One region of the Pantoea sp. USHLN298 genome, then DNA from elsewhere that is predicted to be linked to it. Evidence: predicted binding sites of a transcription regulator. Region 1 holds the regulator's gene; each other region holds the start of a gene.
The links. The regulator sigma-54, encoded in region 1, starts transcription at its own class of promoters, with help from an activator protein. The targets are predictions, from matches to a motif close to GTTGGCACANNTTTCGCTNT.
Positions count from the first base shown of each region.

Region 2: the regulator sigma-54 is predicted to act here: its motif matches at 7,562-7,581, upstream of glnA (glutamate--ammonia ligase).
Region 3: the regulator sigma-54 is predicted to act here: its motif matches at 6,247-6,266, upstream of hydN (electron transport protein HydN).

Region 1 covers NZ_JBBCRO010000004.1:406,890-417,028, reverse strand. Annotated here, with positions in the region: gene arcB (aerobic respiration two-component sensor histidine kinase ArcB) at 1-219, shown strand, start outside; gene mtgA (monofunctional biosynthetic peptidoglycan transglycosylase) at 1,090-1,809, shown strand; gene npr (PTS phosphocarrier protein NPr) at 1,813-2,085, opposite strand; gene rapZ (RNase adapter RapZ) at 2,082-2,936, opposite strand; gene ptsN (PTS IIA-like nitrogen regulatory protein PtsN) at 2,984-3,463, opposite strand; gene hpf (ribosome hibernation promoting factor) at 3,615-3,902, opposite strand; gene rpoN (RNA polymerase factor sigma-54) at 3,924-5,357, opposite strand; gene lptB (LPS export ABC transporter ATP-binding protein) at 5,406-6,131, opposite strand; gene lptA (lipopolysaccharide ABC transporter substrate-binding protein LptA) at 6,137-6,688, opposite strand; gene lptC (LPS export ABC transporter periplasmic protein LptC) at 6,663-7,232, opposite strand; gene kdsC (3-deoxy-manno-octulosonate-8-phosphatase KdsC) at 7,229-7,795, opposite strand; gene kdsD (arabinose-5-phosphate isomerase KdsD) at 7,809-8,792, opposite strand; gene WFK59_RS12820 (calcium/sodium antiporter) at 8,809-9,789, opposite strand; gene mlaF (phospholipid ABC transporter ATP-binding protein MlaF) at 10,017-10,139, shown strand, end outside.
Region 2 covers NZ_JBBCRO010000010.1:6,795-16,933, forward strand. Annotated here, with positions in the region: gene yihA (ribosome biogenesis GTP-binding protein YihA/YsxC) at 39-674, opposite strand; gene yihI (Der GTPase-activating protein YihI) at 1,227-1,751, shown strand; gene hemN (oxygen-independent coproporphyrinogen III oxidase) at 1,988-3,361, shown strand; gene glnG (nitrogen regulation protein NR(I)) at 3,400-4,809, opposite strand; gene glnL (nitrogen regulation protein NR(II)) at 4,817-5,866, opposite strand; gene glnA (glutamate--ammonia ligase) at 6,005-7,414, opposite strand; gene typA (ribosome-dependent GTPase TypA) at 7,851-9,674, shown strand; gene yihX (glucose-1-phosphatase) at 9,886-10,139, shown strand, end outside.
Region 3 covers NZ_JBBCRO010000002.1:100,907-111,045, reverse strand. Annotated here, with positions in the region: gene WFK59_RS05155 (proton-conducting transporter transmembrane domain-containing protein) at 1-1,067, shown strand, start outside; gene WFK59_RS05150 (respiratory chain complex I subunit 1 family protein) at 1,078-2,031, shown strand; gene WFK59_RS05145 (hydrogenase large subunit) at 2,075-3,799, shown strand; gene WFK59_RS05140 (formate hydrogenlyase complex iron-sulfur subunit) at 3,813-4,367, shown strand; gene WFK59_RS05135 (NADH-quinone oxidoreductase subunit B family protein) at 4,367-5,164, shown strand; gene hycH (formate hydrogenlyase maturation protein HycH) at 5,164-5,643, shown strand; gene hycI (hydrogenase maturation peptidase HycI) at 5,636-6,121, shown strand; gene hydN (electron transport protein HydN) at 6,336-6,881, shown strand; gene fdhF (formate dehydrogenase subunit alpha) at 6,905-9,076, shown strand; gene hypF (carbamoyltransferase HypF) at 9,206-10,139, shown strand, end outside.

The DNA of each region.
Region 1 (10,139 bases):
ATCGCTGAAGAGGGTCACAAAATCAAAGGCGCGGCGGGATCGGTGGGGTTACAGCATCTGCAACTGCTGGCAAAACAGATCCAGAGCCCGGAACTGCCAGCCTGGTGGGATAACGTCGTCGAATGGATTGATGAGCTGAAGCAGGAGTGGCGACATGATGTGCAGGTGCTGCGCGACTGGGTAGCGGAACAGGAAGTTTCATCCGCCAGAAAAAAATGACCCCAGCCGAGGCCGGGGTGCGCGAATACTGCGCCAACACCAGGGAAAAAGTAGCGGCTGCTATGCTTTGAGTAATAAATGCAGCCGCATGGTATTGGTTAACTCTGCCATCACCTTAGCAAATTCATCTTAACGTGTTACAAGATTCATTAAAATGTGTGATGTTGAGCAGCGTTTAAATACAGAAAACATTAATTTGGCAACACAGTCAAGTAAGGAATCATTTTCTGCGTTGCATTGCGGTAATTTTAATCAGTTCTCCCGCTTTTTGCGCGCTTTTAACGCGCCCGGACGGCAGCGACAGACCGGGGGAAGGGGTCAGGCGAAGCCGCCGCTCTGTCAGGCGGATCTGCACTGCTAACGCGCTGATATTACTCGGCGGGGGTGCAAAATGGCGCGATTTATCCAAAACGTTTTGGAAAGGAAAAAAAGATTTCGCTTCTTCAGGCTGCTGACCGCCATCCCCGACCGTCAGGGCGGGTCATAAGTTAAGCAACTCAGCCATGCCAGCCGGGAGGTAGTGGCGAAAAATTGATGCATTATGCGAATAATCGTAGGCAATCAATGAAAAATATCGAAGCCAGAAAAACAGGATAGTTAAGCATGGTAAATGATTCAAATTAATGCTTATCACCAATTAATAAGCGTTTATCTGGAAAGGTGCTAAGCAATGCTGAGGAATGGAACCGATTCCTTTTTTACGGAAGTGCTTGAACTATTTCGATCTGTTGCAGCTTTTTAATGCAAAATAGCGGCCCGAAGTCTGGAAACCGCACGGCCATTTTCACCGAAAACGGCGATAAATGGTTTTACTACGCACTGATTACGCGAGTAATTGATTAACGCCTGAAACAAGTATGGGAAGATTGCATGAGTAAGCATAAAGGAAGCGTCGGGCAACGTATTAAGCGGATTGCTATCCGACTCATTCTGGCGTGGCTGGGGATTTGGCTGGCGGGCATTTTGCTGTTTTCATTTTTGCCAGTGCCGTTCTCGGCAGTGATGGTTGAGCGTCAGCTGGGCGCCTGGTTGCGCGGAGACTTCAGCTATGTGGCCCATTCGGACTGGGTCGGGCACGATGATATTTCTCCCTGGATGGAATTAGCGGTGATTGCTTCTGAAGATCAAAAATTCCCGACTCACTGGGGTTTTGATGTCGCGGCGATTGAGTCGGTACTGGATAACAGTGATAGCCGGATGCGTGGTGCCTCAACCCTGTCGCAGCAAACGGCTAAAAATCTGTTTCTGTGGGATGGACGCAGCTGGATTCGTAAAGGGCTGGAGGCGGGCCTGACGGTGGGCATTGAGACGGTCTGGACCAAGCGACGTATTTTAACCGTCTATCTGAATATCGCCGAGTTCGGGCCAGGGGTGTTTGGCGTGGAGGCAGCGTCACAGCGCTATTTCCACAAGCCAGCCAGTCGGCTGACGGCCGCTGAAGCGGCGTTGCTGGCGGCGGTGCTGCCTAATCCTATCCGTTTCCGTGCGGCGGCACCGTCGGGCTACGTACGGCAGCGCCAGCAGTGGATTTTGCGTCAGATGCGCCAGCTGGGCGGCGAGGGCTTCCTGCAGCGTAACCGGCTGGATTAAGCCTTAATCTTCATCAAAGCCCGCTTCAAACAGCTCAATAACCGCAGCCAGCGCCGGGATCTCTTCCGGTCCGCTGGCTTCGATTTCAATATGTCCGCCCTGTGCCGAATCGAGCATCAGCAGCGCAATCACGCTGCTGGCTTCGGCTTCGGTGCCGGCTTCGTTGCGTAGCAGCACTTCAGCATCAAAGCTCTGCACCAGTTCAAACAATTTCATAGCTGGCCGGGCATGCATGCCCAGCTTATTTTTGATTTCAACGGTTTGTCTGACGGTCATGATTTACGCTTTTCCAACGTACGGTGGCGTGACTGGACATTCTTGCCGCGTGAACGGAAGTAGTCCGCCAGCTGCTCGGCAATGTAGACCGAACGATGTTTCCCGCCGGTACAGCCGATAGCGACAGTAAGGTAACTGCGGTTGTTGGTTTCCAGCATCGGTAGCCACAGTTCCAGATAACTGCGGGTCTGGTAAATGAAGTTATGCACCTCGGTATGGCGATCGAGAAAGGCGGCAACCGGCCGATCGAGGCCCGTCATCGGGCGCAGCTTAGGGTCCCAGTGCGGGTTCGGCAGAAAGCGCACGTCAAACACATAATCGGCATCAATCGGGATACCGTGCTTGAAGCCAAACGACTCAAACACCATCGTCAGCTCGCGTTCACGCTTGCCCAGCAGTCGGGTACGCAGCATCTCCGCCAGTTCGTGCACCGACATCTCTGAGGTATCAATGATCAGGTCAGCACGCGAACGCAGCGGCTCCAGCAGATCGCTCTCTTCATCAATGGCACTTTCCAGCGATAAGTTTTTACTGGAGAGCGGATGCAGACGGCGGGTATCGCTGTAGCGGCGAATCAGGGTATTACGATCGGCATCAAGAAACAGCAGCTGAGGCGAAAATGTGTCGGGCAGATTATTCAGCGCGGTTTCAAAAACTTCAGGGGATTCAGGCATGTTGCGGACATCGATACTCACCGCTGCCGAGATGTTGCGTTCCGCCAGCGAGTTCGCTAACTCGGGCAACAGCACCACCGGCAGGTTATCGACGCAGTAAAAACCCATATCTTCCAGCGCGCGCAGCGCCACTGACTTCCCCGAGCCTGACCGACCGCTCACGATCATCAGCACCATGACCTTCTCTCCCGTTTTAAAACCGGCTCGCAGCCGGTAAAGACGCGTTACTGCTCTGACTGGCCTTCTGTGATAATGGCATAAAGCTCTTCATCACTCTGCGCGGCGCGCAGACGGCGGCAGACGGTTTTATCCGCCAGACGCTTCGCCACCAGTGAAAGGGTGTGCAGGTGAGTTTTGCACTGGTCAGCCGGCACCAGCAGGGCAAACAACAGATCTACCGGCTGATTATCAACGGCATCAAACGCTATCGGCTGCTCAAGGCTGATAAACACCCCGACAGCGCGCAGCGTATCCTCTTCCAGCTTACCGTGCGGAATGGCAATGCCGTTACCAATGCCGGTACTGCCCATGCGCTCACGGGTGAGGATCGCTTCGAAAAGCGTCTGGTGCGGCAGGTTGAGCTGCTTAGCGGCCAGTTCGCTGATAATTTCCAGCGCGCGTTTTTTGCTCTGGCAGTGTACGCCGCTGCGGGTGCAGTCGGGCGAAAGCACTGTGCTCAATTCCAGTGTTAGATCGTTGTTCATTATCGTTTCACTTGCGAGTTAACCTGGTCATTAACCCTCAGCCTGTCATGATGCTGAGAGCGAATGGCGCTTGCTTAGATGACAAAACGGGGCGGATATCCGCCCCATACTGTCGGCTCTGCACGCAGAGCGCGCTTAGCGAGCGTGAAGGTTAGTGTTTTTTCAGTTTGTCTTTGTGTTTGGTCAGCTGACGGGCAAGCTTGTCGATTAGCCCATCGATGGCCGCATACATATCTTCCGCTTCCGACGTGGCGTGCAGCTCGCCACCGTTGATGTGAAGCGTTGCGTCGGCCACCTGCGTGACCTTCTCGACCTTCAGGACAATATAGACCTGATTGATATGTTCGAAATAGTGTTCCAGTTTGGCAAATTTACCGCTGACGAAATCGCGCAGTGGTGCGGTGATTTCAACATTTTGCCCGGTAAGGTTCAGCTGCATAGGTCTTCCTTCTCATTTCTGTCAAACCAGCTGTTTACGCTGGTTCGATGGCGGGATGGATAAAGACTCGCGGTATTTGGCGACGGTACGACGTGCCACCATGATCCCTTGATCAGATAACATGGAGGTGAGTTTACTGTCGCTCAAGGGTTTGGCTGGATTTTCCGCCGAGATTAATTTTTTCACCAGCGCGCGAATCGCCGTCGATGAGGCTTCGCCGCCACCTTCAGTATTCACATGACTGGAGAAAAAGTACTTCAGTTCAAAAATGCCACGCGGACTGTGCAGATACTTTTGCGTGGTCACGCGGGAAATGGTCGACTCGTGCATCTCTACCGCCTGTGCGATATCAGCCAGCACCATCGGGCGCATGTACTCTTCGCCCTGCTCAAAAAACGCCTGCTGCTGCTCGACGATACAGCGCGTCACCTTCAGCAGTGTGTCGTTGCGGCTTTCCAGGCTTTTAATCAGCCAGCGCGCTTCCTGCAGGTTACTGCGAATGAACTGGCTGTCGCTGTCGTTGCGCGTCGCCCCGCTCATGGCGGCATACTGCTGATTGATTTTCAGGCGCGGAACGCTGTCGGCGTTAAGCTCAACCGTCCAGCGGTTGCCGACTTTACGCACCAGCACGTCGGGAATGACATATTCCGGTTCGCCGGTATTAATCGACTGACCGGGACGCGGGTCCAGCGACTGAATTAACAGCATCGCCTCTTTCAGCACCTCTTCTTTAAGGCGCGTAACCCGCATCAGGCTGCGAAAATCGTGGTTAGCCAGCAGATCCAGATGTTCACTGACGATTAGCCGGGCTTCCGCCAGCATCGGCGTTTCGGGCGCATATTGCGACAGCTGAACCAGCAGGCAGTCACGCAGATCGCGTGCGCCAACGCCAATCGGATCAAAGCGCTGAATGCGTTTCAGCACCGCTTCCACTTCATCGGCCTCAAGCTCATCGTTGCCGATGCTGTCGAGAATCTCTTCAAGCGAAACGGTGAGGTATCCGGTGTCATCGATCGCATCCACGATCGAGGTGGCAATGGCGCGGTCGGTATCGCTGAACGGCGTCAGTTCAACCTGCCACATCAGGTAATCCTGCAGTGACTGGGTCGTCTCACCCTGATAAACCGGTAATTCATCATCCTGGTAATCGGTACCGGTGCCTGACGGCGTGCCGGCAGTGTAAATCTCATCCCAGGTCGCATCCAGCGGCAGCTCATCAGGCATCTCTTTCTGCTCAAGCGCTTCACGGGTATCCAGCGCTTCGCCTTCCTGAGCCTCACGAGAGTCGATTTCTTCATGCAGATCGGTCTGTTCAAGCAGCGGATTACTTTCCAGTGCCAGCTGTAACTCCTGCTGGAGTTCAAGCGTAGAGAGTTGCAGCAGGCGAATCGCCTGCTGCAACTGCGGTGTCATCGCCAGCTGTTGGCTGAGCCTGAGTTGCAAACCTTGCTTCATAGACAGGATGGTAGTTCCCAGGTAAACATCAGTATTTACGACACCTTATCAGAGTCTGAACTCTTCACCCAAATAAACCCGCTTAACCTGCTCATCTGCCAGAATTTCATTCGGCGTGCCGTGCGCGATCAGGTGACCCTGACTCACGATATAAGCCCGTTCGCACACCGCTAAGGTTTCGCGCACGTTATGGTCGGTGATCAATACGCCCAGACCGCTGTCACGCAGGTGCTCGATGATTTTCTTGATGTCGATGACCGAGATCGGGTCAACACCGGCAAACGGCTCATCCAGCAGGATAAATTTGGGGTTCGCTGCCAGCGCGCGGGCGATCTCGACCCGGCGGCGTTCACCGCCGGATAGCGCCTGGCCCATGCTGTCGCGCAGGTGCTCGATGTGAAACTCTTCCATCAGTTCGTTGGCGCGATCCTGACGCTGCTCTTCAGTGAGATCGTCACGGATTTGCAGGACCGCCATCAGGTTATCGTAGACGCTGAGGCGACGGAAAATCGAGGCCTCCTGCGGCAGATAGCCGATACCGCGGCGCGCGCGGGCGTGCAGCGGCAGGATACTGATATCTTCATCATCAATAATAATGCGGCCTGCGTCGCGCGGCACAATACCGACCACCATGTAAAAAGTGGTGGTTTTACCGGCGCCGTTCGGGCCCAGCAGGCCGACAATCTCGCCGGACTTTACCTGCAGACTGACATCTTCTACCACGCGACGGCCTTTATATGCCTTCGCCAGGTTTTCTGCGATTAATGTGGCCATAGCTATCAGTTACTCTTCTTTCCGCTGTTGGACGAACCTTTATCCTGCAGTTGCGATGGCACCAGCACTGTAGTGACGCGCTTGTTCTGGCCCTGGCTGTACGCCTGCATTTTCTGCTCTTTCACCAGATAGGTAATGCGATCGCCTTTGATGTTGCTGTCCTGCTGCTCAATGAAGGCGTTGCCGGTCAGCTCTACAAAGTCGTTAGCCAGTTCATAATGCAGTTTTGCCGCGTGGCCCTGAACGGGTTTGCCGCTGTCCTGCATCTGGTAAAAGGTAGCCGGATTGCCGTAGGCATCGACGATGGTTTTCTTGCTGTCGCCGCCCGGACGGGTCACGACCACTTTATCAGCGGTGATTTTGATCGAACCCTGGGTGACGATAACGTTGCCGGTAAAGGTCGCGACATTGCCCTGCAGATCCAGCGCCTGGTTCTGTGAGTCAATATTGACGGGCTTATCCGAGTCACCGGTCAGGGCCAGCGCAGGTACGCTGCTCGCCAGCAGCATGCTGGCCAGTAAAAACCTGAGGCTATTTTTGTTCATTTTGAATTTCATAAGAAGTTTTGACCTTTTCGATTAACTCGGCGTTTTTTGTCCGTAAATTGCCGCGCATTTTCATGCCGGTGGAGTTAAAACTACGGCCATATAACGTCACCTGGTCGTCAGAGGTTACATCCTGAGTGACAAGATTGATCTGGGCATTGTCGGTTTTGACCCGTTCAAGCTGAGAATCCTGCGTCAGCGTGTTCAGTTCAACATGACCATACAGATAGAGCATACGATCTTTAGTGAGCTTTGCTTTGTCCGCACGGAGTTTCCAGGTCGGCACTTTATTTTCGTCGTAAGTCGTCATGACCGGATTATCAAACCAGCTGATCTCCTGATCCGAAAAATAGGTCACTTTATCGGAGATCAACTTATACGACAGCGCACCCTGTGGGTTGTAGACCACGGTGTGTGAATCCGCACTGGTATAGGTCGGTGCCTGATCATCGGTGGCAACCGGCGTACTCTCATCCTGATTGGTAAGATTCCAGCCGATTAAAACCAGTGCAATCAAGGTCAGAATCAGCGTCATCCAACGCCTGCTTTTACTCATACTGATTGCCCTTTGGCATCCTCAAATTTGTTCTGCGACATTAAGATAAGATCGCACAGTTCACGCACCGCGCCGCGTCCGCCAGCAATGCGCGTCACGTAGTGCGCACGCGGCAACAGCACCGGATGTGCATCCGCCACCGCCACGCTTAATCCCACTTTTGCCATCACCGGCCAGTCGATCAGGTCATCACCGATATAGGCGACCTGCCGATCGGAAAGAGACAGTTTATCCAGAAGTTCGCCATAGGCCAAAAGCTTATCCGATTGTCCCTGATAAAGATGACGAATGCCGAGCGTTTTACAGCGATCTTCCATCAGACGCGCATTACGGCCTGTAATAATAGCCACTTCCACATCGGAGGTCAGCAGGCAACGTATGCCGTAGCCGTCCCGCACATTAAAGGCTTTCAGCTCTTCACCGTTATTGCCCATGTAAATCACCCCGTCGGACATCACGCCATCGACGTCGCAAATCAGCAGACGAATCTGGCTGGCGCGGGCCATGACCTCGGCGCTGACCGGTCCGTAGCAGGTATCAATCGGGGGAGTTGCCTGTTGCATTTTCATTTCCTGTTCAGACCACGCCAGCGCGTAGCATGTCATGCATATGTACCACACCGAGCAGATGGTCGTCATCGGCGACCAGGATCGAGGTAATGTTTTTGGTTTGCATCAGGTTCAGCGCTTCAACCGCCAGCATATTAGGTCGCACCCGAATGCCGCCAGGCGTCATCACTTCGCCAATGGTAGCGTGCTGGAAATCGATACCCATATCGAAGATGCGGCGCAGGTCACCATCGGTAAAAATGCCTTCAATCTTCATCAGATCATCGACGATGACCGTCAGTCCGAGGTTTTTGCGGGTAATTTCCAGCAGGGCATCGCGTAGCGACGCGTCACGAGTGACGTGAGGCAGTTCATCGCCGCTGTGCATGATATCGGCGACATGCAGCAGCAGTTTACGCCCCAGCGCGCCGCCGGGATGCGAGAGCGCAAAATCTTCGGCGGTAAAACCGCGCGCTTCCAGCAGCGAAACGGCCAGCGCATCACCCATCACCAGCGTGGCGGTGGTGCTGCTGGTGGGTGCCAGGCCGAGCGGGCAGGCTTCCTGCGGGACGCTGACGCACAAGTGGACATCGGCCGCCCGACCCATCGCGCTTTCAGGCCGGCCAGTCATGCAGATCAGCGTGATCTTCTGCCGCTTCAGCACCGGAATCAACGCGAGAATTTCATTCGACTCGCCGCTGTTGGAGATGGCGATCACCACATCATTCTGGCTTACCATACCGAGATCGCCGTGGCTGGCTTCAGCCGGATGGACGAAAAAGGCTGGCGTACCGGTACTGGCAAAGGTGGCCGCCATTTTTTTACCGATGTGTCCTGACTTGCCCATCCCCATTACCACCACTTTCCCTTTGCAGCCGTAGATCAGGCTACAGGCGCGGGTAAAATCGTCGTTAATGTACTGATCGAGCTGCTCAAGGCCTTCACGCTCAATGCGCAATACCGCTTTGCCTGCGCGCTGGAAATCAAAAACTGCCGGTTGCTGATATGACATGGTCAGTCTGTCCTTGTTAGCCGTCCATAAACGCGGGCTGCATCCACAGCAGCGTCACCCAGACGAAGAAACCACAGAGTAAAAGTGCGCCTGCCCGGCGGCCCACGCGTCGGCGGCGTAACAGGCAGAGCAGGGCGAACAGGGCGCTGACGCCCAGCATCACCCAGTAATCGCGGGCGAAAGCGTGGTAGTCGATGCTGCCAGGGTGCATCAGCGCCGGCAGGCCCAGTACGATAGCAATATTATAAATGTTGGCGCCGATCAGGTTACCGATCGCGATATCATCTTCGCCCTTCAGCGCGCCGGCAATCACCGTCGCCAGTTCGGGCAGACTGGTGCCAACCGCAATCAGCGTCAGGCCCATCACCAGCTCGCTGACGCCAAAATAGTCGGCAAACACCGTGGCGTTGTCGATCACCATCCGCGTCGACATCGGCAGGATAATCAGTGCGACCGCCAGCCAGAGGAAGGCCACCGTATTACCGCCTTCATCGCGCGGCAGTTCCGCCAGCTGTTCACGGGTCAGGGTATCGTTGTTATCCCGTTCCGCTTTGCGCGCGATGCGGATCACCACCATCAGATAAATGGCGGCGATGGCGATCAACCCGATGCCATCCAGTCGGCTTAGCTGATTATCAAACAGCATAAAACCACTGAGCAGCGTCACCAGTAGCATTAATGGCAGTTCCCGGCGAATCAGGTTTGAGTGTACGCTGAGCGGATGCATTAACGCAGCGGCACCCAGAATCAGTAAAATGTTGGTAATATTCGAGCCGAGCGCGGTGCCGACAGCAAGATCCATCTGGCCATGCTGCGCGGCGGAGAAGGAGAGGATCATCTCGGGCAGCGACGTGCCGATGCTGACCACCGTCATACCGATGATTAACGGCGGAATGCCAAATGATCGACAGAGTATCGAGGCGCTAAACACCAGACGATCGGCACCATAAGCCAGTAAAAGCAAACCGATAATCAGCAGTGCAGAAGCTACGAACATGAAAAATCCTTGCGTAAAAACCCCAGGCCGGCACGCCTTATCTGACGGGTTTCAGGTTCTGTGCGATGAATCAGGCGCTGATTTTGACCGTCTGAAAGGCAAAAGTAAATTTAATGGCCGTTTTCGCCAAATCTTACCGATAAGTTTCTGTAAAGCTATCGTGAATCAGGACCGAACAGGCTACCATCGTAACCCATGTTTACGCCCGATCCTTACAAGAGGTAATAATGATCCAGCAGCAGACGAATCTGGTTGAGGTTCGTGGCGTGAGTTTCGCGCGCGGAGATCGCCAAATCTTCGATGACATTTCGCTGACCGTACCGAAAGGCAAGGTGACGGCGATAATGGGA
Region 2 (10,139 bases), on a different contig from region 1:
CTTTTGCTGAACCTAACGGGCGGGCTGATGCGAGGGGCTTACTCTTCCCCATCCTGATCGTCGCGTGCAGGCTCCAGGTTACTGAACCAGCCATCCAGCTTCTGACGGACTTTATCCACGCCAATCTTCTTCAGCGACGAAAAGAGCTCGACCTGCACATCCCCCATAAAGGCCAGTGAGGCTTCACGTACCATCGTCAGTTGCGCTTTACGGGCACCCGAGGCGAGCTTGTCTGCTTTGGTCAGCAGCAGCAGTACCGGGATGCTGCTTTCCACAGCCCATTGAATCATCTGCTGATCCAGGTCTTTAAGCGGATGGCGAATATCCATCAACACCACCAGACCTTTCAGCGCCTGCCGTTTTTGCAGATACTCACCTAATGCACGTTGCCATTTCAGCTTCATCTCTTCCGGGACTTCGGCATAGCCGTAACCGGGCAGGTCGACCAGGCGCTTACCTTCTGTTACTTCAAACAGGTTAATCAACTGGGTGCGGCCAGGCGTTTTACTGGTACGCGCCAGGCTTTTCTGGTTGGTTAAGGTATTCAGTGCGCTGGATTTACCGGCGTTAGAGCGGCCAGCAAAGGCGACTTCGATACCGGTATCGGCAGGAAGATGGCGGATATCCGGCGCGCTCAGGACAAAATGGGTTACGTGATAATTCAATTCAGACAAAGTGACACTCCAGAAAACGCATTAAGGCAATGGCGCCGATTATACGCGTTATGGCGCGAAAGTGCTCAACCGCTTGGCGATGGCGGCTTTTGTAAGAGATTTGCCATAGAGGTTGCCCGTTATGTCGTTTTTTACTTTAATTACTAAAAATAAAAAACAATATTATTCATTAGGTTATAAATAAGTGGTCTTTTTTTGCAGCAACTAATCTTGCCGCTGACTTGAGGCTTTTACCAGTTGGTCTACATTAGTGTGCAGTGCATGGCAGCACCCATCAGGATGATGCGCTCAGGGATGTCAGGAAGGCAAAGAGCGAGGGAGTGGAAATGGTCAGGGATATGGACCAGACAGGGATAAGGAAAAGCTCAGGGGAGATGAGCAGGCGCAGGATTGACCGGGATGTTGTGAGCCGAAAAGGATTTAAAACATGATTCCTTCTTATGAAGGTATGAAATAAGGCGACAGCTTGAGCTGTCGCCTTTTTTCTTTGGCTACTTTCTGCTAGATTTCGCCGCAATTCTATACTGAATAAAAAAGCCGGGACTGAACACTATGAAGCAACCTGCACGAGCTGCGCACGGCAAACCTGCCGTCAAAGCCAAACGTAAATCGCGTGACGATATTAATAACGAAGCTCGCGATCGCAAACGTGATAAAAAGCACCGCGGCCATGCGTCAGGCAGCCGTGCAAATCCGGCCGCAACGGACAACAACGGCGGACGCCAGGCCAGCCAGGCTAAAGATCCCCGCATCGGCAGCAAAAAACCGGTCGCGCTGATTGCGGATGGGAAAACTACGGCCGCCCCAGTGAAGAAAAGCGTGGCGAAACCGGCAGCAGAGAAAAAAGTACGTCTGACGCCGGAAGAAGAGCTGGCGAAGCTGGAAAATGACGAACGCCTGGATGCGCTGCTGGATCGGCTGGAAAATGGCGAAACCCTTTCGGCGGAAGATCAGGGCTGGCTGGACGCCGCACTCGATCGTATCGACGAACTGATGGAGCAGTTAGGCATCGCCATGGATGACGGCGATGACGAGCAGGCGGAAGAAGATATGTACCGTCTGCTTAAAGGCAACTAAGCCAATTTGATCGGCATGCGTTTTTCGCATGCCGCGCTTCTCAGGTAAACAACAATGTTTTGGCCTGGATCAATTTTCGCGCTGCTGGCGACATGTTATCTGCTGTGGTTATTGTTTAAACTACGTCGCCTGTCGCGCCTGAAGCAACGTTTACGTCGGGTTTCTTCTGCCCGCTCACCTTTCATCCCTTCTTCATCGCGACCTTCTCTTAGACGACGTCACCGGAAGGAGTGAGCATGCCATCGCTGCAGATTGATTGGGACCAGGCGCTGATTGAAAAATACAATTATGCCGGCCCGCGTTATACCTCCTATCCCACTGCGCTGGAGTTTAGCGAGCAATATGGTGAGGCCGATTTCCAGCGTGCGGTAGCGCGCTATCCGGAGCGCCCACTCTCGCTTTATGTTCATATCCCGTTCTGTCATCGTCTTTGTTACTTCTGTGGCTGCAATAAAATAGTGACGCGTCAGCGCCATAAAGCCGATCGCTACCTGGATGTACTGGAGCAGGAGATCATTCAGCGCGCGCCGCTGTTCCGCCAGCGTCAGGTGAGCCAGCTGCACTGGGGCGGCGGCACACCGACCTTTCTTGATAAGTCACAGATTAGCCGGCTGGTGGCACTGCTGAAGCAGCATTTTACGGTGGCAGACGATGCCGAAATGTCGATCGAGGTTGATCCGCGTGAAATTGAGCTGGATGTGATCGATCATCTGCGCGCGCTGGGGTTTAATCGCCTGAGCATGGGCGTGCAGGACTTTAACAAAGCGGTACAGCAGCGGGTCAATCGGGTACAGGATGAAGCGGTCATCTTTGGTCTGATGGCGCGGGCGCGTGAACAGGGTTTCAGCTCAACCAGCATCGATCTGATCTACGGTTTGCCGCTACAAACGCCGGAAAGCTTTGCCTATACGCTGCAGCGGGTGCTGGCGCTTAATCCCGACCGGCTGAGCGTGTTCAACTATGCCCATCTGCCCGCACTGTTCGCCGCCCAGCGAAAAATCAAAGATGATGAACTGCCGTCGGCGCAGCAAAAGCTCGATATCCTGCAGCAGACCATCGCTACCCTGACGCAGCAGGGCTACCAGTTTATCGGGATGGATCATTTTGCGAAGCCACAGGATGAGCTGGCCATTGCGCAGCGCGAAGGGCAACTGCATCGTAACTTCCAGGGCTACACCACGCAGGGCGACAGCGATTTACTCGGCCTTGGCGTCTCCGCCATTAGCATGATTGGGGACAGCTACGCGCAGAACCAGAAAGTGCTCAATACGTGGTACAGCAGCGTGGAGCAGCAGGGCAATGGCCTGTGGCGTGGTGTGGCGTTAACTGACGATGATTGCCTGCGTCGTGAGGTTATTAAGAGCCTGATCTGCAACTTCTCGCTCGATTTTGCGGCGATTGAAAATCAGTGGGGCATTCGCTTTGGCGACTACTTTGCCGAAGACCTGGCGCTGCTGAAACCGTTAATCGCGGATGGGCTGGTGGAGCAAACGACGACGGGCTTGCAGGTGACGGGGGTGGGGCGCTTGCTGATCCGCAATATCTGTATGTGTTTTGATCGCTACCTGCGTCAGAAAGCGCGTCAGCAGCAATTCTCCCGGGTGATCTGAACAGACGGGCTGAGTCTCCCCAGCCCGTCTCAGCAACCTTATTCCATGCCCAGCTCTTTCAGCTTGCGCGTCAGCGTGTTGCGTCCCCAACCCAGTAACCGGGCGGCTTCCTGTTTATGCCCCTGCGTATGGCGCAGGGCGGTAGTCAGCAAGGTGCGCTCCATCTCTGGCTGTGCTTCTGACAACAGATTCTGATGACCGGAACGCAGCGCGCGATCGGCCCACTGCGCCAGCAGCGTGGCCCAGCTGTCCGGCAGCGACTGCACCGGATTTTCCGGCGTACTGGATTCAAACAGTTCGGCCGGCAGATCCTGAATCAAGACTTCCTGACCGGCCGCCATCACCGTCAGCCAGCGACAGGTATTCTCCAGCTGACGCACGTTACCAGACCAGTGCAGACGGGTAAGCGCCGCTTCGGTTTCCGGATGCAGGATTTTCGCCTCTACGCCCAGCTCACGGGCGGCTACCTGCAGGAAGTAACGCGCCAGCCGTGGAATATCCTCACGGCGCTCACGCAGCGGTGGCAGATGCACACGAATGACATTCAGGCGGTGAAACAGATCCTCACGGAACTTGCCTTCCTGCACCCGCAGTTCCAGATTCTGGTGGGTTGCAGCGATGATACGCACGTCGACTTTGACCGGCGCATAACCGCCGACACGATAAAACTGACCATCGGCCAGCACGCGTAACAGACGGGTCTGCACGTCGAGCGGCATATCGCCAATCTCATCTAAAAACAGTGTGCCGCCGTCAGCCTGCTCAAAACGGCCCTGACGAATCTGGTTAGCGCCGGTAAACGCCCCTTTTTCATGGCCGAACAGCTCAGACTCAATCAAATCTTTCGGGATAGCCGCCATGTTCAGCGCGATAAAGGGCGCTTTAGTGCGGGGGCTGTGGCGGTGCAGCGCATGAGCCACCAGCTCTTTACCGGTACCGGATTCGCCGTTGATCAGCACGCTGATTGAGGATCGCGACAGACGGCCAATGATGCGGAACACATCCTGCATCGCTGGCGCTTCACCAATGATATCTGTGGTGGGTCCGCTGACCGGCTGATTACGCGGCTGCTGCTGCTCCTGATAGTGACTGATGGCGCGCTCAACCAGCGCAACCGCTTCGTCAATATCGAAGGGCTTAGGCAGGTAATCAAAGGCTCCTTGCTGGTAGGCGCTGACCGCCGCATCCAGATCGGAGTGGGCCGTCATTATGATGACCGGGAGCATCGGATGGCGCTGTTTAATCTGCTTCAGCAGCGCCAGGCCATCCATGCCGGGCATGCGAATATCTGATAATAAAACGTCCGGGGTTTTGGTCGAGAGTGCGTCCAGCACCTCTTTAGCGCTGTCAAAGGTGGCGCAGCTTAAACCGGCTCCAGTGAGCGCGCGTTCAAGCACCCAGCGGATGGAGCTATCGTCATCGACGATCCAGACTATCCCTCGTTGCATAGAAACCTCACTGGCGAATGGGCAGGTAAACCGAGAATTCGGTGTGTCCCGGCCAACTGTTAAATTCTATTTTTCCTGAATGCTGATCAATCAGGCTACGGGCGATGGAGAGGCCTAAACCGGTTCCGCCTTCACGGCCGCTGACCATCGGATAAAACAGCGTATCCTGCAGCTGGGCGGGAATGCCGGGGCCATCATCTTCAATATCAATCCGCGCCACCAGACGGTAACGGGTGCCGTGCAGCGTTAACTGGAACGCGGTACGGGTTCGAATCACAATGGTGCCGCCGTCGTCGCCCAACGCCTGCAGCGCGTTGCGTACCACGTTAAGCAGCACCTGTTCAATTTGATCGGGGTCGTGCGGCAGTTCCGGCAGGCTGGGATCGTAATCACGTACCAGAGAGACATTGTCCGGCAGCTCCATCGACACCAGATTGACCACACGCTCTGCCACCTGATGAATGCTCTGGGTGATGTGCATGCCAGGCTGCTGCGGTCCTAACAGACGATCGACCAGGTTTCTCAGCCGGTCGGCCTGTTCAATAATCACTTTGGTATATTCGTTCAGCGACGGATCGGGCAGGGCGCGCGACAACAGCTGGGCGGCTCCGCGTAATCCCCCCAGCGGATTTTTAATTTCGTGTGCCAGGCCACGAACCAAATCGCGAGCGGCCACCTGCTGGGCGTGCTGTAACTGTTCCTGACTGAGGCGACGCTGATTATCCATCGGCGCCATTTCCAGCAGAATTAAGCCATCGGGCAAACGCTGGGCGGTCAGCGACATGATGTGCGCGCGACCATCTACCACCAGCGTGACTTCACTGTCCGTAAATCCCTGGCCAGCCTCAAGACTCTCGCGCATCACCTCAATATTCAGCGAAAAGTAGCCGGTCAGTTCCGGTAACGGCGTGCCGAACAATTTACGTGAGCTTTGCGCCAGTAATTGCTGCGCCGCCGGATTGGCGTAGTGAATAACCAGGTCGTTATCCACCAACAAAATACTGTTGATTAACGCGTTGAGAATCTGCCCTGCGTCGGGCAGAGAGCCAGTTGCCATACAGCGTTCCTCTGCACTAAGTTAGTGCATTTTAGTCTTTAAGCCGGAATGAAGGCGAATGAACGGTGAATTCGCGGAGAAAAAAGCCCATCCGAAGATGGGCTGAAAGTTTCCACGGCAACAAAAACGTCTGACCAATTAAACGCTGTAGTAAAGCTCGAACTCTACCGGGTGTGGCGTCATGCGAACGCGGTCCAGTTCTGCTTTACGCAGTTCGATGTAAGCATCGATGGTTTCGTCGGTGAACACGCCGCCACGGGTCAGGAACTCGCGGTCTTCGTTCAGGGCGTTCAGCGCTTCTTCCAGCGAGCCAGCCACTTTTGGAATCTCAGCTTCTTCTTCCGGTGGCAGGTCGTACAGATTTTTATCCATCGCATCGCCAGGATGGATTTTGTTGATGATGCCGTCGAGGCCAGCCATCAGCAGCGCGGTAAACGCCAGGTATGGGTTAGCCGCTGGGTCCGGGAAGCGCGCTTCAATACGACGGGCTTTCGGGCTGGCAACCACCGGGATACGGATAGAGGCGGAACGGTTACGGGCAGAGTATGCCAGCATGACCGGTGCTTCATAACCCGGGACCAGACGCTTGTAAGAGTTGGTGGTCGGGTTCGCCAGGGCGTTGATCGCTTTGGCGTGCTTGATGATGCCGCCGATATAGAACAGCGCCATTTCAGACAGGCCGCCGTATTTGTCACCGGAGAACAGGTTCTGGCCACCTTTAGAAAGTGACATATGGCAGTGCATACCTGAACCGTTGTCGCCAAACATTGGCTTCGGCATAAAGGTCGCAGTTTTGCCGTAGGCGTGCGCCACGTTGTGCACGACATATTTGTAGATCTGAATTTCGTCAGCTTTTTTGGTCATGGTGTTGAAGCGGGTTGCCACTTCGTTCTGACCAGCGGTTGCGACTTCGTGGTGATGGGCTTCAACCACCAGACCCATCTGCTCCATGGTCAGACACATGGCAGAACGGATGTCCTGTGATGAGTCAACCGGTGGCACCGGGAAGTAGCCGCCTTTCAGACCTGGACGGTGACCTTTGTTACCGCCTTCGTATTCTTTGCCGGTGTTCCAGGCCGCTTCGATATCATCGATAGCCACGTGTGAACCGGAGGTCGATGAACCGAAACGGATATCATCGAACAGGAAGAATTCTGGTTCCGGGCCAAACAGCACGGTATCAGCTATGCCGGAAGAGCGCAGGAAATCTTCAGCGCGCTTGGCAATCGAGCGTGGGTCACGATCGTAGCCCTGCATGGTGCCAGGCTCGAGAATGTCACAACGGATGATCAGCGTGGAATCTTCAAAGAAAGGGTCCATGACCGCCGTGGTCGCGTCAGGCATCAGCACCATGTCTGATTCGTTAATGCCTTTCCAGCCACCGATGGAGGAGCCATCGAACATTTTGCCTTCTTCGAAGAAGTCAGCGTTAACCTGGTGAGCAGGGATAGTAACGTGCTGTTCTTTACCTTTGGTATCGGTAAAACGCAGGTCAACAAACTTAACTTCATGCTCGTTCATCATCGAGAGAACGTGTTCAGCGGACATACTCAACTCTCCTGGAAATGGTCATTGTCTACATGGTGAGGGAACGTCGTTGCCGGGAATGCGTTTCTGACTACTGCCATCCCTGACCTGGCTATTCCGGCACGCTCTTCACCCGTCGTCTGACTGGCGTTTGCGCTTAAAAGAGATAAAGCGAATTCTGTGCCAACTTTCGCGTAGTCAGTTAAATCGCCTTGTGGTGCACCTTTTTGTCCGGATTCACCTGCACCACGATGGTCGCCATGCACCATTATGGTGCTTATGGGTGATGATTGAGCACCAAATCGGTGCATCAGCCCAACTTAGTGCATTTTCTGCACCGGTAACAGGGCAAATTTACGCCCATGCAATAAACTTTCAGTGAAAAGTGTGATCGTGTTCAGTCTTCCGCTTAATCAGTGTACAATAACGCGCTATTTCTAATGCCTGAGGCAAAGCTGTGATCGAAAATTTGCGTAACATCGCCATCATCGCGCACGTTGACCATGGAAAGACCACCCTGGTTGACAAACTGCTGCAACAATCCGGTACTTTTGATGCCCGTACCGAAGCAACCGAGCGCGTGATGGACTCCAATGATTTGGAGAAAGAGCGTGGGATTACCATCCTCGCAAAAAACACCGCCATTAAGTGGAACGACTACCGTATCAACATCGTTGATACCCCAGGACACGCCGACTTCGGTGGTGAAGTTGAGCGCGTCATGTCCATGGTGGACTCGGTGCTGCTGGTTGTAGATGCGATGGATGGCCCTATGCCGCAAACCCGCTTCGTGACCAAAAAAGCGTTCGCGCATGGTCTGAAGCCGATTGTGGTTATCAACAAAGTAGACCGCCCGGGTGCGCGTCCGGATTGGGTTGTGGATCAGGTATTTGACCTGTTCGTCAACCTCGACGCGACTGACGAGCAGCTCGACTTCCCTATCATTTTCGCTTCGGCGCTGAATGGTATTGCTGGTCTGGAACACACTGATATGGCTGACGATATGACGCCACTGTATCAGGCGATCGTTGACCACGTTTCTCCACCACAGGTTGAAGCTGAAGCGCCACTGCAGATGCAAATCTCGCAGCTGGACTACAACAACTACCTGGGTGTTATCGGCATCGGTCGCATCAAACGCGGTAAAGTGAAGCCTAACCAGCAAGTCACTATCATTGATAGCGAAGGCAAAACCCGTAACGGTAAAGTCGGCAAAGTTCTGACTCACCTGGGTCTGGAGCGTATCGACAGCGATCTGGCAGAAGCGGGCGATATCATTGCTATCACCGGTCTGGGCGAGCTGAACATCTCTGACACCATCTGTGATCCACAGAACGTGCAGGCGTTGCCGGCACTGAGCGTCGATGAGCCAACAGTAACCATGTTCTTTAACGTCAACACCTCACCGTTCTGCGGTAAAGAAGGTAAGTACGTGACTTCACGTCAGATCCTTGAGCGTCTGAACAAAGAACTGGTTCACAACGTGGCGCTGCGTGTTGAAGAAACCGAAGATGCTGACGCGTTCCGCGTATCAGGTCGTGGTGAGCTGCACCTCTCTGTTCTGATCGAAAACATGCGTCGTGAAGGTTTCGAACTGGCGGTATCCCGTCCGAAAGTTATCTTCCGTGAAATCGATGGCCGCAAACAAGAGCCATTCGAGAACGTGACGCTGGATATCGAAGAGAACAACCAGGGTTCAGTCATGCAAGCCATGGGTGAGCGTAAGGGCGATCTGAAAAACATGGATCCGGATGGCAAAGGCCGCGTACGTCTCGACTACGTGATCCCAAGCCGTGGCCTGATTGGCTTCCGTAACGAATTCATGACCATGACGTCTGGTACCGGTCTGCTCTACTCCACCTTCAGCCACTACGACGACATTCGTCCAGGCGAAGTGGGCCAGCGTCAGAACGGCGTACTGATCTCTAACGGTCAGGGTAAAGCGGTTGCGTTTGCCCTGTTCGGCCTGCAGGACCGCGGTAAGCTGTTCCTGGGTCACGGTGCGGAAGTGTATGAAGGCCAGATCATCGGTATTCACAGCCGCTCTAACGACCTGACAGTTAACTGTCTGACCGGTAAGAAACTGACCAACATGCGTGCTTCCGGTACGGATGAAGCGACTACCCTGGTGCCGCCAATCAAGATGACGCTGGAGCAGGCGATCGAGTTCATCGATGATGACGAACTGGTTGAAGTCACGCCACAGTCAGTACGTATCCGTAAACGTCACCTGACTGAAAACGACCGTAAACGTGCTTCACGTGGTCCTAAAGACGCGTAATTCGCGCCTTTAATCGATAAAAAGCCCCGTTATAGGGGCTTTTTTTTGCCTGCAATTCCGATCCTGCACCACCAGGCCAGCGATGAGTAGGGTCTCAGCGCGCGCGTCTCAAGCGGTCATTGCCGTTTCCGCTTTTCTCTCCGCGGTTATCTGTTCAGCCCGCCCTTTTGCCGCTAGAGTGAATACTCCAGGGAACAGAAGGAGGCGCACCATGTTGTACATTTTTGATTTGGGCAATGTGATCATTGATATCGATTTTAACCGCGTGTTAGGTGTCTGGAGTGACCTTAGCCGCGTGCCGCTGGCGTCATTGCAAAGCCATTTTGTGATGGATGAAGCGTTTGAACAGCACGAGCGGGGCGAGATCAGCGATGAAGATTTCGCGTTAGCGCTGTGTGAAAAGCTGGAGATCGCCCTGAGTTACGAGCAGTTCACCGCAGGCTGGCAGGCGGTGTTTGTTGACGT
Region 3 (10,139 bases), on a different contig from region 1:
TGCTGCTGGCGATGCTTACCGCCTTTCTCGGCGGACTCTACGCCCTGATGGAGCACGATATTCGCCGCCTGCTGGCCTGGCACACGCTGGAAAACGTCGGCATTATTCTGCTCGGTATCGGCGGCGCGATGGTCGGTGTGGCGCTGAACCTGCCGCAGCTGGCCTCGCTGGCGCTGCTGGCGGGCCTGTTCCATCTGTTTAATCACGGACTGTTTAAAACCGCGCTGTTCCTGACTGCCGGTGAAATCGAAATGCAGACCGGCATTCAGGATATGGAAAAGCTCGGCGGGATCGCCCGTCGGATGCCGTTTACCGCCATCGCCATGCTGATCGCCCTGATGTCGATGGCGGCGCTGCCACCGCTGAACGGCTTTGCCAGTGAATGGCTGCTTTATCAGTCACTGTTCCAGCTCAGCGCCAGTCACGCCATCATTGGACGCCTGATCGGACCGCTGCTGGCGGTGGGTCTGGCGCTGACCGGTGCGCTGGCGCTGATGTGTATTGCCAAAGTGTTCGGCGTGACCTGTCTGGGTGTTGCGCGCAGTCAGGCGGCGGCAGAGGCCAGCCCTGCGCCGCGGGCCATGACGCTCAGCAGCAGCCTGCTGGCGCTGTTGTGCGTGATGAGCGGCATCGCCTCGCCGTGGATAGTTCCGCACTTCTCCGCCGTGGCCGCCTCGGTGCTGCATCTGCCGGTGCTGGCGGCGGCCGGGCATGGCGTGACCTATTCCACCTCTTCTGCGGTCTCCGCGCCGATGATCGCTGTGCTGCTGCTGGCGATGCCGTTACTGCCGTGGATCATCGCCGCTCTGCTGCGCGGCCCGCGCCTGCCCAACCGGACACGCGGTGATGCCTGGGCCTGCGGCTACGCACATTCCGCCGACATGGTGGTGACCGCAACTGGTTTTGCCCAGCCGCTGCGCGTGATGTTTGCCCCGCTTTATCGCCTGCGTCAGCAACTGACACCCGCCCCGCTGGTGGCTGCGCTGCATCGTGGCTGGCTCGCGGCGTTCTGCCGACGTCTGGCGTTTATCGAACTGGCCGTGCTGCTGGTGGTAGCCGTTGCCTGAGGAACTGACTATGAAAACTTCACTGCTGTTTGCCGGATCGTTATGGCCGCTGGCGCTGCTGCAGGCGATCGCGTTGCTGGCGCTGGCACCGCTGTTTGCCGGCTTCAGCCGGGTCCTGCGCGCCCGGCTGCAAAACCGGCAAGGGCCAGGCCTGTTACAGGAGTACCGCGACCTCGGCAAATTGCTTAAACGTCAGAGCGTGGCACCGGCCGCGGCGGGCATCGCGTTTCGCAGTATGCCCTGTCTGCTGATCGGCGGACTGCTGACCATCGCCAGCGCGCTACCGATGGTGACGCTGGCATCGCCGATGGGTGCGGCAGGCGATCTCATCACCGTGCTTTACCTGTTTGCCGTGGTGCGGCTGGTCTTTGCCCTTGCCGGGCTGGATACCGGCAGCCCGTTCACCGGCATCGGTGCCAGCCGTGAAGCCGTGCTTGGCGTGCTGGTGGAGCCGATTTTGCTGCTCGGGCTGTGGGTGGCGGCGCTGGTCGCCGGTTCCACTTCGCTCAGCGCGATAGCTGCCCGGGTGCTGCACTGGCCGATCTCCTCGTCGTTAACCCTGATGCTGGCCGCGCTGGCCTGCGCCTTTGCCTGCTATATCGAGCTGGGCAAGCTGCCGTTTGACATGGCCGAAGCCGAACAGGAACTGCAGGAAGGTCCGCTGACTGAATATTCCGGTGCCGCGCTGGGCGTGCTGAAACTCGGCATCAGCCTGAAACAGCTGGTGGTGTTACAGCTGTTCCTCGGCCTGTTTTTCCCGTTCGGGATGGCACAACAGCTGACGCCGCTGGCGTTGCTGATTGCCGTCATCGCCTGTGTGGCGAAACTGCTGATCGCGCTGTTGGTGGTGGCACTGATCGAGAACAGCGTGGCGCGTCTGCGCTTTCTTAAAACCTCCCGAACCACCTGGGCAGGCTTCGGGCTGGCGTTTCTGGCGCTGGTTTCCTGGCTGGTCACAGGCTGATCCCCCCTTTTCTGCTCCCGCTGCGGCGGGAAGAGGCTTTGTCATGAATGAGTTCAGTAGCGCATTAAATCAAAACCCGGTCGGCAAAGAGTATCTGGCCGCGCTGGCGCAGCAGTTTCCGTCGGCACTTTCAGGCAGTGAATGGCAGACCGATACGCAGGTAACGGTCACCATCAGGCTCAACTGGCTACCGGAAGTGGTCGAATGGCTCTGCTACCAGCAGGGCGGCTGGCTGTCGGTGCTGTTTGGCAATGACGAACGCACGCTGTGCGGCAACTACGCGCTCTATTACGTGCTGTCGATGGAAAAAGGCGTGAAGTGCTGGATTACCGTGCGTGCCGAAGTGGACCCGGTGTCACTGGAGTTTCCTTCCGTCACCCCGCGCGTGCCGGCGGCGGTCTGGGGTGAACGTGAGGTCCGGGATATGTACGGTTTACGACCGGTCGGCTTGCCGGACGAACGGCGGCTGGTGTTGCCGGATGACTGGCCGGACGATCTCTATCCGCTGCGGAAAGATGCGATGGATTACCGTCAGCGTCCCGCCCCGACCACCGACGAAGAAACCTACCCGTTTATCTCTGAAACCAGAGCAGGCAATAAAATTGTGCCGATCGGCCCGCTACACGTCACCTCAGATGAACCGGGACATTTTCGGCTGTTCGTCGATGGTGAAGATATTATCGACGCCGACTACCGCCTGTTCTACGTCCATCGCGGCATGGAAAAACTGGCTGAAACCCGAATGGGCTACAACGAAGTGACCTTTCTGTCAGATCGGGTCTGCGGCATCTGCGGCTTCACCCACAGCGTCGCGTACACCTCATCAGTGGAAAACGCGATGGGCATTGTGGTGCCGGAGCGCGCCCAGATGATCCGTTCGATTCTGCTCGAAGTTGAACGCCTGCACAGCCATTTACTGAACCTCGGGCTGGCCTGTCACTTTGTCGGTTTTGATTCCGGCTTCATGCAGTTTTTTCGCGTGCGTGAACAGTCGATGAAGATGGCGGAAATCCTGACCGGCGCGCGAAAAACCTACGGCATGAATCTGATCGGCGGCATCCGCCGTGACATTCTCAAAGACGACATGATCGCCACGCTGGCGCTGGCGGCCAGTATGCGCCAGGAGCTTAACCAACTGGTCGATATCCTGCTCAGCACGCCAAATACCCGCCAGCGCAGCATCGGCGTCGGCATTCTCGACCCGCAGGTTGCGCGTGATTTCGCTAACGTCGGGCCGATGGTGCGCGGCAGCGGCCACCGCCGTGATATGCGCCAGGATCACCCCTACGCCAGCTACGCGAAACTGCCGTTCGAGCTCTGCAGCGAAACCGGTAACGACGTCTATTCCCGCCTGAAGGTGCGGATTCATGAGGTGTTTAACGCCCTGAATATGATCGAGTTCGGCCTGCAAAGCCTGCCCGGTGGTCCGCTGGCGGTTGATGGGTTTACCTATATTCCACACCGTTTTGCTCTCGGCTTCGCGGAAGCGCCGCGCGGTGATGACATCCACTGGAGCATGACCGGCGACAACCAGAAACTGTTTCGCTGGCGCTGCCGGGCGGCGACCTATGCCAACTGGCCGACGCTGCGCTACATGTTGCGCGGCAACACGGTCTCTGATGCCCCGCTGATTATCGGCAGCCTCGATCCCTGTTACTCCTGCACCGACCGCATGACGGTGGTCGATGTGCGCAAGAAAACCACGATCGTCGTGCCGTATAAAGAGATCGAGCGTTACGGCATCGAACGTAAAAATTCGCCGCTTTGAGGAGCCGCGCATCATGCTGAAACTGATTAAAAAAGTGCTCAAAACCGGGACCGTGACGGTAGCTTATCCGTTTAAGCCGCTGGATCTGGCCGCAAATTTTCGCGGCAAACCGCAATATAACGCCCAGCAGTGTGTCGGCTGTGGGGCCTGCGCCAACGCCTGTCCGTCAAATGCGCTGACCATGACCACGGCGGACGATGGCGCATCCCTCCGCTGGCAGCTGTTTCTCGGCCGCTGCATTTTCTGCGCCCGCTGCGAAGAGGTCTGCCCGACCGCCGCCATCCGGCTCTCGTCAGAATTTGAACTGGCGGTGTGGCGCAAAGAGGATCTGTTCGAGAGCGCTGACTTCCCGATCTGCCGCTGCCGGGGCTGCGGTAAACCTTATGCGGTACAGAAGGAGATCGATTTCGCGCTGAGTCTGTTACAGGAGAGCGCCGCGCTGAGTGACCAGCAGCTGGCTGACCGGCGTCAGCAGTATGAAACCTGCCCGGAATGCAAACAGCGGCTCAGGGTTTGCGCCAGTGACCGGATTGATATCGGTCGCCATTTGATCGGGGAGGCCCACTGATGAGTCAACTGCCGATTGCGCCCCGCGACGAAAATGGTCTGCCACAGCCGATCACGCTGGACCAGAGTATCGCCCGACTGAAATCCACCTTACTGAACAGTATCCGCCGTTCAGCCTATGTATACCGCGTGGACTGCGGCGGCTGTAACGGCTGCGAAATTGAGATTTTTGCTGCCATTTCGCCGCTGTTCGATGCTGAACGCTTTGGCATCAAAGTGGTGCCCTCGCCCCGCCACGCTGACATTCTGCTGTTTACCGGTGCCGTAACCCGCGCCATGCGGATACCGGCGCTGCGTGCCTGGGACAGCGCGCCGGACCCGAAAATCTGCATCTCCTACGGCGCGTGCGGAAACAGCGGCGGCATTTTCCATGACCTTTACTGCGTCTGGGGCGGCACTGACAAAATCGTACCGGTCGATGTCTATATTCCTGGCTGCCCGCCAACGCCAGCCGCGACAATTTACGGGTTTGCGCTGGCGCTGGGCCTGCTGGACCAGAAAATCAAAGCGGAGCCCCATCATGCGCTGGCGGCCGAACCGGCCGCGTTATTACATCCCGGACTGCCGCAGCCGCTGCGGGTACTGCTGGATCGCGAAGCGCGCCGGATGGCCGGTTACCGTTATGGCCGCCAGATTGCCGATCGGTTTATGGCGCTGATGACGGCGCCGGGCGCTCAGCCGGTGGACCAGCGCCTGTCGGCGTACCTTGAGCAACAGGGCGATCCACGTCTTAACGAAATCATCGGCCAGCTGCAGCAGATCTATCAGCAGGTTCAGCGTGGCGAGGTACGCCTGTAATGCGCACGGATAACGATCAGCGCTTCGCGCGCCATCAGCCGGTGGCCGGTCATCAGCCGCACAAAAACAAAGTGATCTTCTATTCGCTGAGCAGCAAGTTTGTCGATGAGAAAAGTGCGCAGCAGCGCAGTGCGCAGCCGGTACAGGAGGTGGTCTATTACAGCCTGGCCATCGGCCATCATCTGGGCGTCATCGACTGCCTGCAATCCCGTCTTGAGTGCCCGCTTGATGACTATCAGCAGTGGGTAAATTGCCTGCCAGAAAACAGCGCAGCCCGGCACAAACTGGATGGGGTGCAGCGCTTCGGGGAGATCACCATCGACAGCACGCATACCCATTTACTGGCGCTGGCGCTGCGTGCGGCTCGTCCGCAGATGAGTGCCCTGCAGCAGGGCTGGAGCGATCGGCTCATCGCCCTGCTGACCCGGATTGAACACGACCCCGCCCTCTACCTGATGGTCCGGAGATACGATGCCTGATTTCACCTCGCGTTACGCGCTGCTGTGCGTCGGAAACAGCATGATGGGCGATGACGGTGCCGGTCCGTGCCTGGCGGAGCGGTGCGCTGAACATCCGCTGCCCGGCTGGACGGTGGTGGACGGCGGCGCGGCCCCGGAAAACGATATCGGGTATTTACGTGAACTGCGCCCGCAGCATCTGGTGATCGTTGATGCCACCGATATGGGACTGGCAGCGGGCGAGATGCGTCTTATCGACGAAGAGGATATTGCCGACCTGTTCATGATGACCACCCACAACCTGCCGCTGAGCTTTCTGATTCAGCAACTGCGCAGCGATATTCCGGCTATCACCTTTGTCGGCATTCAGCCCGACGTGGTGGCCTTTTACTACCCGATCAGCGCCGCTGTTGAGCGGGCCGTTATCGATCTGCATCAGCGGCTGCCTGCGCTGGAACAGGGGCTGGGAATCGCCCCTTTCCGGGCGGCAGGCGCCTGACAACGGCGTCGTCATAACTGTCGGAATGATGACGAAACCCAGCTGACGTCAGCAGCCGGTTTCGTCACTTCCGACGACAGCCGATATAACCCACTGAATAAAAACTAAAAAAATTAAATACGCAAGCTGGCACGCTTTATGTATTACCCCTACAGCCCTCTCGTCAGGCCGGTGTGATCCGGCGTCAGACGAAATCCCCAATCAGGAGATTCAGATGAACCGGTTTATTATCGCCGACCCGAAAAAATGCATCGGCTGCCGCACCTGTGAAATTGCCTGTGTGATGGCGCACAGTGAATCGCAGGATATTTCACAGCTTAACGCCGTTACCTTCGCACCGCGTCTGCACGTTATCAAAGGCGTCAATCTCAGTACGCCGGTGATGTGCCGCCAGTGTGAAGATGCGCCCTGTGCCAATGTCTGTCCGAACGGTGCCATTCTTCGCGCCGCCGATCATGTGCAGGTGATGCAGGAACGCTGTATCGGTTGTAAAACCTGCGTGGTCGCCTGTCCCTACGGCGCGATGGAGGTGATCACCCGACCCGTTTTCCGTCAGAACGGGGCAGCGATGGTCGCCACCTCAGATAAAGCCGAGGCGCACAAATGCGATTTGTGCCACACCCGCCCGGACGGCCCGGCCTGTATGCAAACCTGCCCGACCAAGGCGCTGTTCGCCATTGATCGCAACCAGTTGCAGGAAATGAACGCAGAAAAACGCCGCCGTGCGGCGCTCGACAGCCCCTCTCCGCTGCTGTTTTAACCCCGGATTAAGGAAACCCTCTTATGAATAAAGTCACGACCGTCTGCCCCTATTGCGGGGCTGGATGTAAATTGAACCTGGTTGTCGATAATGGAAAAATCATCCGCGCGGAAGCGGCGAATGGCGTCACCAATCAGGGCGAATTGTGCCTGAAAGGTTACTACGGCTGGGATTTTCTCAATGACACCAAACTGCTCACGCCGCGGCTGACCCAGCCGCTGATTCGCCGTGAAAAAGGCGGTAAATTTGAAGCCGTCAGCTGGGATGAAGCCATCCGCTACACCGCGCAGCGCCTGGCGGCGATCAAACAAAAACATGGCCCGCGCGCCATCATGACCACCGGATCGTCACGCGGCACCGGCAATGAAACCAACTTTGTGATGCAGAAATTTGCCCGCGCGGTGATCGGCACCAACAACGTCGATTGTTGTGCCCGCGTCTGCCACGGACCCTCAGTATCAGGATTGCAGGCCACGCTGGGTAACGGCGCGATGAGTAACTCCATCGGTGATATCGAAAACTCAAAATGCCTGCTGGTGATCGGCTATAACTGCGCAGACTCGCATCCCATCGTCGCCCGTCGGGTGATCAAAGCCAAAGAAAAAGGGGCGCAGATCATCGTCTGCGATCCGCGCCGCATCGAAACCGCCCGGATTGCCGATCAGCACCTGCAAATCAAAAACGGCTGCAACATGGCGCTGGTCAATGCCTTTGCCCATGTGCTGATCGAGGAAGATCTGTATGACCACGACTATGTGGCGAAGTACACCGAAGGCTTTGAGGAATACCGTAAAAATGTTGCCAGCTACTCCCCGGAAGCCGTAGAGGAGCAGACCGGCGTCTCCGCCCGGCAAATCCGTCAGGCGATGCGCACCTACGCCGCCGCCCCGTCTGCCACCATCATGTGGGGCATGGGCGTTACCCAGTTTGGTCAGGCGGTTGATGTGGTGAAAGGCCTGGCGGGCCTGGCCTTACTCACCGGCAATCTTGGCCGGGCCAACGTCGGCGTCGGCCCGGTGCGCGGACAAAATAATGTGCAGGGTGCCTGTGATATGGGCGTACTGCCGAACGAATTTCCCGGCTATCAGTCGGTCACCGATCCGAAGATTCGGGCGAAATTCGCCGCAGCCTGGGGCATTGATGTGGATCAGATGGATGCCGAAATCGGTTACCGCATCACCGAAATTCCGCATCTGGCGCTGGAAGGCAAGGTCAAAGCCTATTACATCATGGGCGAGGACCCGTTACAGACCGAAGCTGACCTGGGGCTGGTACGTAAAGGCTTTGAGGCCCTGGAATTTGTGGTAGTGCAGGATATCTTCATGACCAAAACCGCGGAGCAGGCCGACGTCATTCTACCGGCGACCTCGTGGGGCGAACACGGCGGCGTCTTTTCCTGCGCCGACCGGGGATTCCAGCGCTTTGAGAAAGCCATCGAACCGAAATATAACGTCAAACGCGACTGGGAGATCATCAGCCTGCTGGCGACCCAGATGGGTTATCCGATGCAGTACCAGGATAACCAGCAAATCTGGGACGAAATGCGCAGCCTCTGCCCGCTGTTTTACGGCGTCACTTACGAAAAAATGGGTGAACTGGGACACGTTCAGTGGCCCTGCACCACGCTTGAAAGCCCAGGCACGCCCTGGCTCTACGCTGACAATCACTTCGACACCCCTACCGGTAAAGGTCAGCTGTTTGCCGCGCCGTGGCGCGCACCGGCTGAACTGCCCGACGGCGACTATCCGCTGGTGCTCTGCACCGTGCGCGAGGTCGGTCACTACTCCTGCCGATCAATGACCGGTAACTGTGCCGCCTTGCAGACGCTGGCCGACGAACCGGGCTTTGTGCAGATGAATCCGGCTGATGCGCAGGCGCTGAATATCGGCGATCAGCAGCTGGTATGGGTCGCTTCACGGCGCGGCAAGGTGATCTCACGCGTCAACTACAACGAGCGTATCAACGTCGGTGCGGTCTACATGACCTATCAGTGGTGGATCGGCGCCTGTAATGAACTGACGCAGGATAATCTTGATCCGATCTCCAAAACGCCAGAGACCAAATACTGTGCGGTCAACGTCGAGCAGATTGCCGATCAGCGCTGGGCCGAAAACTACGCTCATCAGACCTACAGTGATATGAAAGCGCGCCTGCGCAGCGCGGTGGAAGATGTGATCCCGATCGTCGCGGTCTGATGCTGACCAGCCTGCTGAGTCGCGGCCCGTTTCGTGCGGGTCGCGGTCAAGGCGCAACGCCCGGTATCCGGCTGGCAAAACCGCTCAGCCGGTCTGCCGCGCGAAACTGAAAAAAAGGAGTCGCCGTTCATGTCTGCTTCCGGCTTACGCATCCGCATTAGCGGTAAAGTTCAGGGCGTCGGCTTCCGGCCTTTTATCTGGCAGCTGGCCAGCCAGTTGCAGCTGCGCGGTGAGGTCAGCAACGACAGCGCCGGTGTGGAAGTCAGGCTGCTGCAACCGCTTAACATCGACGCCTTGTTAGCACAGATAGCACGCGACTGTCCGTCGCTGGCGCGTATCGATAGCCTGAGTGTGGAACCTTTCGACTGGCAGACGTCGCCGCAAAACTTCACGATCGCTGACAGCCGTCGCAGCCGGATGAATACCCAGGTGGTGCCCGATGCGGCAACCTGTCCGGCTTGTCTGCAGGAGATGGCGAGCACGGACGATCGCCGGTTTGGCTACGCCTTCACCAACTGTACCCACTGCGGCCCGCGTTTTACGCTGATCCGCGCCATGCCTTACGATCGCCCTTTTACCAGCATGGCCGCCTTCACTCTCTGTCCGGCCTGTCAGCAGGAGTATCAGAATCCCGCCGATCGGCGCTTTCACGCGCAGCCGGTCGCGTGTCCGCACTGCGGCCCTCGCGTCAGTGCGACGTTACAGAATGGCGATCTGCTGGCGCAGGATGCAGCAGCCATAGCGCGGGCCGCGCGGGCACTCCGGGCCGGCAACATCGTTGCCATTAAAGGGCTCGGTGGTTTTCATCTGGCCTGTGACGCCACGCAGCAGGCAGCGGTGATGCGTCTGCGGCAACGCAAACGGCGACCGTCGAAGCCGCTGGCGGTGATGCTGCCGGATATCAGCTGGCTGATGCGGTGCAGCGATGAAGGCGGTGATAGCGGCGCGCAGCCTGAGCGGCGTACGCTGCTGACTTCATCTGCCGCGCCGATTGTGCTGACTCCGCACAGCGCGACGTCACCGCTGTGCGCCGCGATTGCGCCCGGACTGGATGAGGTCGGGC